DNA from 4 places in the Streptomyces sp. NPDC001415 genome. Region 1 is predicted to be linked to each of the others. Evidence: riboswitches for the same ligand, from Rfam matches in the RefSeq annotation. Region 1 holds a riboswitch; each other region holds the start of a gene.

Region 1 (2,192 bases):
TCATCGGCGGGGACCTGTTCGCCGTGCAGGACACCCCGTACGGGGTCCGGCTCGTCGTCGGCGACGTACGCGGCAAGGGGCTCCAAGCGGTGGAGGCCGTCGCCGTGGTGATCGGCGCGTTCCGGGAGGCCGCCGAGCAGGAGTCATCCCTGGAGGCGGTCGCCCAGCGCCTGGAGCGGGCGCTGGCCCGCGAGGGCACCCGGCGCGACCGGCTGGACGCGGTCGAGGGGTTCACCACCGCGCTGCTCGCCGAGATCCCGCGCGGCGACGGCACCGTACGCCTGGTGAACCGGGGGCATCCCGAGCCCTTCATGCTGCACGAGGACGGCTCGCTCGACGTGCTCGTCCCGGCCGAGCCCGCGCTGCCGCTCGGCATGGCCGACCTCGGGGTGTGGCCGGACCGGGCGGACGTGCGGCCCTTCCCCGCCGGGTCGACGCTGCTGCTCTACACCGACGGCCTGTCCGAGGCGCGGGACGACAGGGGTGTCTTCTACGATCCCGGCGCCCGGCTGCGCGGCGCGATCTTTCCCGGCCCGGAGGAGGTCCTGGACGCGCTCGTCGACGACGTACGCCGCTACACGGGCGGCGGCGCGAGCGACGACATGGCGCTGCTCGCGGTGGCCCGCCCGGCCGAGGGGCAGCCGGAGCGGCGGCGCACGGTGAGGATCGTGAAGTAGCACGGTCGCCGTGACATGAGGGCGTCACGGTGTGTGCCCGAAGGATGCCACTGCGCATAACAATTGACACACCGTCAGAATGGGGGTGTGACGGGGGCGACCCTGAGAGGTTGTCAACTCGCCCGAATTGGACCGCCTATGGGGTACTAAGTCCTGGCCAGGGCCGTTAACGATCAGTGGGAACGGCTTGGAATCCACCCCCGGCGTCTATTAACGTTCGATAACGCAGCGCGGTCGTCCCAGCCGCCGCCAAGGCGGCACCGTGCGCATGCGCCGAATCCCGCGAGGGAACCGGGGAACCACCAACTTGGGGTGAATCGGGCGCCCGTCATGGGCGTTCGTAGGAGACCTTCCTGCTCCGAACCCGTCAGCTAACCCGGTAGGCGAGAAGGAAGGAAAGGAGCGCGCCCTCGTGGCGTCCAACGAGCCTGCCCTCGACACCCCCCTCCCTCCGGTTTCCCTGTACGGGGACGCACCCGGCGAGACCGAGACCTGGGAGGAGTGGGACCCGACCGAGGAGTCGGTACGCCCGGTACGCGGCCGGCACCGGGTGGCCAAGCAGCGCGGCGGGCTCGCCCGCAGCTCCACGGTTCTGGGCGTCGGCGTCATCGCCGCGGTCGGCGCGGGCGGCATGGCCACCGCGCAGACCAAGCCGCCGGTCTCCATATCGCTGCCCGACTCCATATCCAGCAGCCTGCCGGACCTCGGGTCGCTGCCCGGCGTCGGCGAGCTCGTCTCGCACGACAGCCCGGACACCCCGAAGACCGCCGCCGCCAGGGCCGATCAGAAGATCGCCGGCTCGCCGCTGACCATGACGGGGCTGTCCACCAGCGAGGCCGAGCAGGGCGCCACCGACGCCGGTGAGGCGCTGCGCGCCCGCATCCTCCAGCAGGCCGAGCAGCAGAAGGCCGGTGCGGTCGCCGAGGCGAAGGCGGCCGCGCAGAAGGCCGCTGCGGAAAAGGCCGCCGCCGAGGCCAAGGCCAAGCAGGACGCGGCCGCGGCCAAGGCCGCCGCCGAGAAGAAGGCGGCCGAGGAGGCCGCGGCCAAGAAGGCGGAGGAGGAGCGGCTGGCCAAGCTGGCCGCGAGCTACTCCCTGCCGGTCGGCTCGTACACGATCACTTCCACGTTCGGCGAGGCCGGCTCGATGTGGTCCTCCGGCCACCACACCGGCCTCGACTTCGCGGCCCCGACGGGCACGCCGCTCAAGGCGATCCACTCCGGGACGGTGAAGTCGGCTGGCTGGGCCGGGGCGTACGGCTACCGCACGGTGATCACGCTGGATGACGGCAGCGAGCTCTGGTACTGCCACCAGTCGTCGCTGGCGGTGAGTGAGGGGCAGAAGGTGTCGACGGGGGATGTCATCGGGCGGGTCGGGGCGACCGGGAACGTCACGGGGCCGCACCTGCACCTGGAGGTGCATACGCCTTCCGGCACGGGGATCGACCCGATGGCTTGGCTCCAGTCGAAGGGGCTGAACCCCTGACCCACCCCGGACCCTTGGAGGGCGCCGCAGGG
Region 2 (2,192 bases), on a different contig from region 1:
CCGCCAGGCCGAGGGCTCGCGTCCCGAGGGCCACGTTCGCCCCGGTGTGCCCGGGCCACTCCACGATCGGGCCGACCTGCACCGAGTCGGCGAGCGGGACCGGCAGGGAGTCGACGCGTACGACCGTGTCCACCCCCGTGCCCCCGACCACCAGGACGTCGTACTCCGCGCTCTCTCGGATCACCGTTCCACCTCTCTGTCGCCTGGTCCCACCGTGGAGGGTGGCCTGTGAGCAATGATCTCCGGCAGGGGCGTGAGGGACACGTGTGCTGCCGCAGGTATGTGAGGCATGTGAACCAGGAGAAGTCCCGAGTGTCCTAAATGGAATGTTTTGGGATGCCATCACTCCGCTCGCACTCCCGCATTTATGATGTCCGAATTGGCCGCTATTGAGTGAGGCTCGCCTCTTTTGTGGATGGGCTGCCCGGTTGCTCGACGAGCGAGTGAATTGGGTCACGTGTGGGATGGTGGGCGCTCGGGCTCCTCGGGGTCATTTCGGTTGAACCGAAAGCGAGTTGAGGTCCCGGGCGGGGCGGTCGCGGCGTGTGGATTTAAGTGGATCAATATCCCGGATCGCGCCCATTGAATTCTGGCCTTGTTTCCGGTCGGCCTATTCGTTTACGTTCACCGTCAATCCGGAGGGAACGCCGAATCCTGCCGCCGTCCGGAGCCTCCCACACACGTTTGGCAGGAGCGGGGGAACCAGGTAAGCCGCCGATCCGGATTCCGGAACGGCTGGGGTGAAGTCGCGTGCGCCGCGACCGGACATCTCCCGTCCGAACCCGACAGCTCACCTCGTAGGCGAAGGAGAGGAATTCACCATGCCTGCAAAGGGCAAGCACCGCCGCCCCAAGTCCAGCTCGCTGTCCCGGGGCCTCGCCGCCGCCGGAACGGGCGGCGCCGTACTCGCCATGCCGGTGATCGGTGCGACCACGGCCGCCGCCGCGCCGGCCCACTCCGCCACCGCCGTCAAGGCCGCTCCCACGAGCTACGCCGTCGTCGCCGGGGACTCGCTCGCCAAGATCGCCGACGCCCTCAACGTGAGCGGCGGCTGGAAGCAGCTCTACCAGGACAACAAGAGCGTCATCGGTGGCGACCCGGCTCTGATCCAGCCCGGCCTCAAGCTCACCGTCGGCGGCCCGGCCGCGGCGAGCACCGCCCGGGACGCCTCGGCCGACCGGGCCGACCGCTCCGCCCGCACGACGAGCCTCACCGCCGCGAGCACGGCCGGCGCGCCGACGTACGCCAACAACCTGGACGGCTGGATCAAGCAGTCGATGGCCATCATGGCCCAGCACGGCATCCCCGGCAGCTACAACGGCATCTACCGCAACATCATGCGCGAGTCGTCGGGCAACCCCCTGGCGATCAACAACTGGGACTCCAACGCGGTGGCCGGCACGCCCTCCAAGGGACTCCTCCAGGTCATCCAGCCCACGTTCGCCGCCTTCCACGTGCCGGGTACGTCCATGGACCTCTACGACCCGGTCGCCAACATCACCGCCGCGTGCAACTACGCCGCCAAGACGTACGGCTCGATCGACAACGTCTTCGGGGCGTACTGACGGTCGCCCTCGGGGCCGGGCGCTTTCGGGGGGCGCCCGGCCGACCGTCGGCCCCAACCGGCGGTCCATCGCCCGGGGTTCAGCCCCGGCGGGCCAGAAGACAGGCGCGCCGGGTCGCTTCGCTTCCCGTGTGCGGTGTTCAAACGGGGAGCGGTGCAAATTTCGTTCACTCCCGAGGGTGAACAATTCGAAGGGTGCACGTTTCTGCATGCGGCCCTGTTCCTAGGGTGGTAGTGCGTCACCCCGGACCACGGTGACTGCCCGATTACCGAGTACCTCCGCACCCGCGGAGGCCAGTTCTGGACCGGGAGCTGCCATGGGAACCACCGCTCGGCCATCCGTCTCGGCCCCTGTGCCGCTTCCGCCGGGGCTGCTGCCGGACCGGCTCTCCAATGCCCGCACCTATCTGATGCAAGGGTTCACGGTGGTCGAGGTCCACGGCACCGTCGACCTGGCCACCGCGCCCGGAGTCCAGCTGCATCTCGACGCCGCCACGCAGCCGGCCCGGGCGCGCGTGATCGTGGACTTGCGGCCCGTGGACTTCTTCGACTGCGCCGTCCTCACTCTGCTGTGCCGGGCGTACCGCAGGATCCGGGCCCGCGACGGGCATCTCGGCGTGGTCTGCGT
Region 3 (2,192 bases), on a different contig from region 1:
GCCTTGTTAATTCCCGGTGACGTGCCTGAACCAATGGATATCTTTTGGCCAATGGCGAAGACCCCCGGCGGATGTGCCGGGGGCCTTCGGTGTGCGCGGGGCCCCGAGTGCGGGTGCGCTTCAGATGTCTGGGGCGGTCTTCAGGCGCCTCGGACCGTCTTCGGACGTCTCAGACGGTGACGCCGTGCGAGCGCAGGTAGGCGACGGGGTCGATGTCCGAGCCGTAGTCCGGGCCGGTGCGGGCCTCGAAGTGGAGGTGCGGGCCCGTGGTGTTGCCGGTGTTGCCCGACAGCGCGATCTGCTGGCCCGGCTCGACGCTCTGGCCGACGGAGACCTGGATGACCGAGAGGTGGCCGTACTGGGTGTACGTGCCGTCGTTCATCCTGATCACGACGTTGTTGCCGTAGGCGCCGCCGTTGCCGGCCTCGACGACGGTGCCGAGACCCACGGCGTGCACCGGAGTGCCGATCCCGGCGTGGAAGTCGATGCCGGTGTGGCTGCCGGAGGACCACAGCGATCCGCCGGTCTTGTAGCCGGTGGACACATAGCTGTCGGATATGGGAGCCACGAAGGTGTTGAGGCGCTTGCGCTCGGCCTCGCGCGCGGCGCGCTCCTTGGCCTCGCGTGCCTCCTTGGCCCGCTGCTCGGCCTTCGCCTTGGCGGCGGCCTCGGCCTCGGCCATCGCCTTGGCCTTCGCGGCGGCCTGCTTCTGCGCGTCGGCCTGGGCGCCCACCTGGTCGGCGATGCTGTCGCCGATGACGATGGCCTGGGTGAGGCCGGTGTCGACCGTGGTGGTGCTGGGGGCCGCCATGGCCGGGGAGGCGAGGGTGCCTACGACTCCGGCGGTGGCGAGGGTGGCGATGCCCGCGATGTTCGCGCTGCGGCGCGTCATACGGCTGGGCGCGCGATGCTTCCCGGTGGCACGGGTGAACGCCATGAAGTGGCGGTGTCCTTTCCTTCCATCTCGCCTACCGGGTTAGCTGACGGGTTCGGAGCAGGAAGGTCTCCTACGGGCTCCTCCGCGGGCGGAGGCGTCCGATTCACCCCAGGGACTGAGTGGGTCCCCGGCTCCCCAGGCTCGCGCCTTCGGGGACTCGGCGATCACTGTCCGGTGCCGCGGCTGCGACGGGTGGTGACGGACAGCGGGACCGACGCTAGACGGCTGATCTTTCAATCACCAAACAGACACCGGTTTTTGTAGCGCACGCCACATGACAGACAGGCAACCTCCCCAACAAACCGGACATTGAGCCGGACATCAGGAGGACCCCGGCAGCGCATCCGCCGCCGGGGTCCCGTGTCCCTCGACCGTCCGGGCGCCTCGATCGGCCCGGACGGTGCGTCAATCAGCCTGCCACGACGGTCACTTCACCGATTCCGAGCGCCCTGACGGGCTCCTCGATCTGTGCCGCGTCGCCCACCAGGACCGTGACGAGCCGGTCGGCCGGGAAGGCGTTGACGACGGCCGCCGTCGCCTCCACGGTGCCGGTCCCGGCGAGCAGCGCGTACAGCTGCGCCTGGTAGTCGTCGGGCAGGAACTGCTCGACCTGGTCGGCCAGCGTCCCCGCGACGGCCGCCGCGGTCTCGTACTTGAGCGGCGCGACGCCCACCAGGTTCTGCACGGCCGTCTCGCGCTCGGCATCCGTCAGACCCTCGGCCGCCAGCGTGCGCAGCACCTTCCACAGGTCGTCGAGGGCCGGGCCAGTGTTCGGGGTGTCGACCGAGCCGCTGATGGCGAGCATGGCCGCGCCGCCGTCGGGGCCCGAGCGCAGCACCTGGCCGAACGCGCGCACCCCGTAGGTGTAGCCCTTCTCCTCGCGCAGCACGCGGTCGAGGCGCGAGGTGAGCGTGCCGCCCAGGCAGTACGTACCGAGCACCTGGGCCGCCCAGACCCGGTCGTGCCGGTCCGGGCCGATGCGGCCGATGAGCAGCTGGGTCTGGACCGCGCCCGGGCGGTCCACGATGACGACCCGGCCCCTGTCGTCGGCGGTGATCGGCGGGACGGGGCGCGGCTCGGCGCGGTCGCCGGTCCAGTCGCCCAGGGTGTCCGTGAGGATCGCGTCGAGGTCGGTGCCCGACAGGTCGCCGACGACGACGGCGACGGTCGTCGCGGGGCGCACATGCTCCTCGTAGAAGGCGCGCACCGCGGCCGCGTCGATCGCGGCGACCGTCTCCTCGGTGCCCTGGCGGGG
Region 4 (2,192 bases), on a different contig from region 1:
CGAGCGAGCCCTTGTTGTCCGTGGCGTCCAGGTCGAACATGGCCTGGTCGATCAGGCGCTGCTCGGTGGCGTCGTAGCCGACGAGCTCCGGGCCGATCTGCTCGATGACGGCGAGAACGGCCTTCTCGACACCCTTGCCGCCGTAGCGGTTGGGGTCGCCGTCGCGGAGCTCGATGGCCTCGAAGGCACCGGTGGAGGCGCCGGACGGAACTGCAGCACGGCCGGTGCTGCCGTCGTCGAGGCCGACCTCGACCTCGACCGTGGGGTTGCCTCGGGAGTCCAGGATTTCCCGGGCTACGACGACGTCGATGGACGGCACGAGCATCTCCTTCTGGGATGTGACGCTAGATGTGACGCAAGCAGTGCAGGGCCTTGCGGGGTCGCTTCGCCTTGCGACAAGAGCCTAACCGGCTCTGGAGCTCCGGCCAGCCGGGTGCCCGCCTCCTGGGACGAAAAAGGGCCCAAGAACCCTGATTCCCGGGCAAAGGGCCACAACACTACTGCCGGGTAACAGCGAAAACCCCGGCCCGGCGCGTACGGGGGAATGCGCGCCGGGCCGGGGCGACCTGGGGGGGTGGGTCAGCTTCAGCTGAGGTGCAGCTTCTGGCCCGGGAAGATCAGGTTCGCGTCCTTGACGATGTCCTTGTTCAGCTCGAACAGCTTCTGCCAGCCGCCCTTGACGCCGTTGGCGGCGGCGATGTCACCGAGGGTGTCGCCGGACTTGACGGTGTACTCGCCGTTGCCCTGCTTGACCGGCTCGGTGCGCTGCTCGTCGCGGCTGGCCGGCGCGGACTCGGTGCGCTCGGCCTTCTTCGCCTTCGGCTGCGACTTCTGCTGGGGCTGGGCCTGCTGCTTGGGCGCCGCGGGCTTCGAGGCCTTCGGCTTCGAGGACGAGCCGGAGGTGTCGACGTCGGCCTTGCTGCCGCCGGACGTCAGGTTGCCGGCGCCGGCGCAGCCCCAGGCACCCGGGCCCTGCATCGCGAGCAGCTTCTCGGCGGTGGCTATCTGCTGGCCCTTGGTGGCGAGGTCGGCGCGCGCGGCGTACTGGGTGCCGCCGGCGGCGGCCCAGGAGGACTGCGAGAACTGCAGGCCGCCGTAGTAGCCGTTGCCGGTGTTGATGGACCAGTTGCCGCCGGACTCGCACTGGGCGACGGCGTCCCAGGTCTGGACGGAAGCGGCGGAGGCGTTGCCCGCCGCCATCAGCGGGGCGGCCACGGCGACACCGGTGACACCGGCCAGCGTGGCGACACGGACGGCCTTGGACGGGCGACGGTGCTTGCCCTTGCCGGAAAGCAGCATGGAGGTTCTCCTCACCGACGCCTGCGAGGTGAGCTGTCGGGTTCGGGCGTGAGCTGCCCGGCCGAGCGTCGATGCGCCCGTCTTCACCCCAAGCCGTTGCGGCAGTCGTCTGAACTGCCGGGCCCGGCACTTACCTTGGGTCCCCCGCTCCTGCCTACGGCGCATAAGCGTCGACTGTTCCCGTCGGCCGACGGCAGGATTCGGCGTGCTCGGTCGACGGGGCTCGTGGTGACGAGCGAGTCCGACGAAAACACACGCCCCGCCAATGTTCAAAGACGCACATCGGGGAGAAATCCCCCCTACTTGCCGTCACACAAGGGATGTTTCCGCAGGTGAGGGGCGGGGCGGACGGACCGGGCAGACGGGACACGCCAGTTGAGGCGAAGAGACCCATGTCTCACTTGCACAGAACGGACATACGCCAGCGAACTAACCCTGCTTCGGTGCCGACTTCGGGGCCGTCACGACCGCCGCGACACCCTTCAGGTCCAGGCTCTGGCCAGGCAGGATGAGGTTCGGGTCGGTGCCGATCAGCTTCTCGTTGGCGTGGTACAGCGCGGGCCAGCCGCCCTGGATCTTGTTCGCCTCGGCGATGACCGACAGATTGTCGCCGGGACGGACGGTGTAGTCGCCGTTGGCGGCGGGGGTGTTACCGGACTCACGTGAGGCATCGTCACCTCGCGAGGCGTGACGTCCGGAATCGCGACTATCGGTGGAGTTGCCCGAATTGTTCGAACCATTGGAGCCACTGGACCCGCTTGAGCCACTGGACCCATTCGATCCGGCCGGGCCGCTCGGGTCGGTCCGACCGGTCGTCGGGGCGGACGAGCCGGTGCCGCCCGGGGTCGTGCCCGCGCTCTCCTCCGGCGACGGCGACCCGCGGTGCTTGCCGG

What was found. A riboswitch is a leader RNA that binds a small molecule or an ion and turns the genes downstream of it on or off. The one in region 1 is predicted to bind cyclic di-AMP.
Region 2: it holds a riboswitch for cyclic di-AMP, as region 1 does, so the genes downstream of both, ACWC2B_RS09160 (transglycosylase SLT domain-containing protein) here and ACWC2B_RS24450 (M23 family metallopeptidase) in region 1, are expected to answer to the same signal.
Region 3: it holds a riboswitch for cyclic di-AMP, as region 1 does, so the genes downstream of both, ACWC2B_RS25845 (M23 family metallopeptidase) here and ACWC2B_RS24450 (M23 family metallopeptidase) in region 1, are expected to answer to the same signal.
Region 4: it holds a riboswitch for cyclic di-AMP, as region 1 does, so the genes downstream of both, ACWC2B_RS17505 (transglycosylase family protein) here and ACWC2B_RS24450 (M23 family metallopeptidase) in region 1, are expected to answer to the same signal.

The regions. Positions count from the first base shown of each region.
Region 1 is NZ_JBSFIE010000019.1:116,231-118,422, forward strand. Features, by position in the region: gene ACWC2B_RS24445 (PP2C family protein-serine/threonine phosphatase) at 1-677, shown strand, start outside; cyclic di-AMP (ydaO/yuaA leader) riboswitch at 939-1,078, shown strand; gene ACWC2B_RS24450 (M23 family metallopeptidase) at 1,090-2,160, shown strand.
Region 2 is NZ_JBSFIE010000005.1:284,617-286,808, reverse strand. Features, by position in the region: gene ACWC2B_RS09165 (carbohydrate kinase family protein) at 1-184, opposite strand, end outside; cyclic di-AMP (ydaO/yuaA leader) riboswitch at 636-819, shown strand; gene ACWC2B_RS09160 (transglycosylase SLT domain-containing protein) at 822-1,565, shown strand; gene ACWC2B_RS09155 (STAS domain-containing protein) at 1,882-2,192, shown strand, end outside.
Region 3 is NZ_JBSFIE010000022.1:35,172-37,363, reverse strand. Features, by position in the region: gene ACWC2B_RS25845 (M23 family metallopeptidase) at 170-937, opposite strand; cyclic di-AMP (ydaO/yuaA leader) riboswitch at 951-1,110, opposite strand; gene ACWC2B_RS25840 (M16 family metallopeptidase) at 1,347-2,192, opposite strand, start outside.
Region 4 is NZ_JBSFIE010000011.1:115,155-117,346, forward strand. Features, by position in the region: gene eno (phosphopyruvate hydratase) at 1-325, opposite strand, end outside; gene ACWC2B_RS17505 (transglycosylase family protein) at 586-1,299, opposite strand; cyclic di-AMP (ydaO/yuaA leader) riboswitch at 1,303-1,471, opposite strand; gene ACWC2B_RS17510 (transglycosylase family protein) at 1,729-2,192, opposite strand, start outside.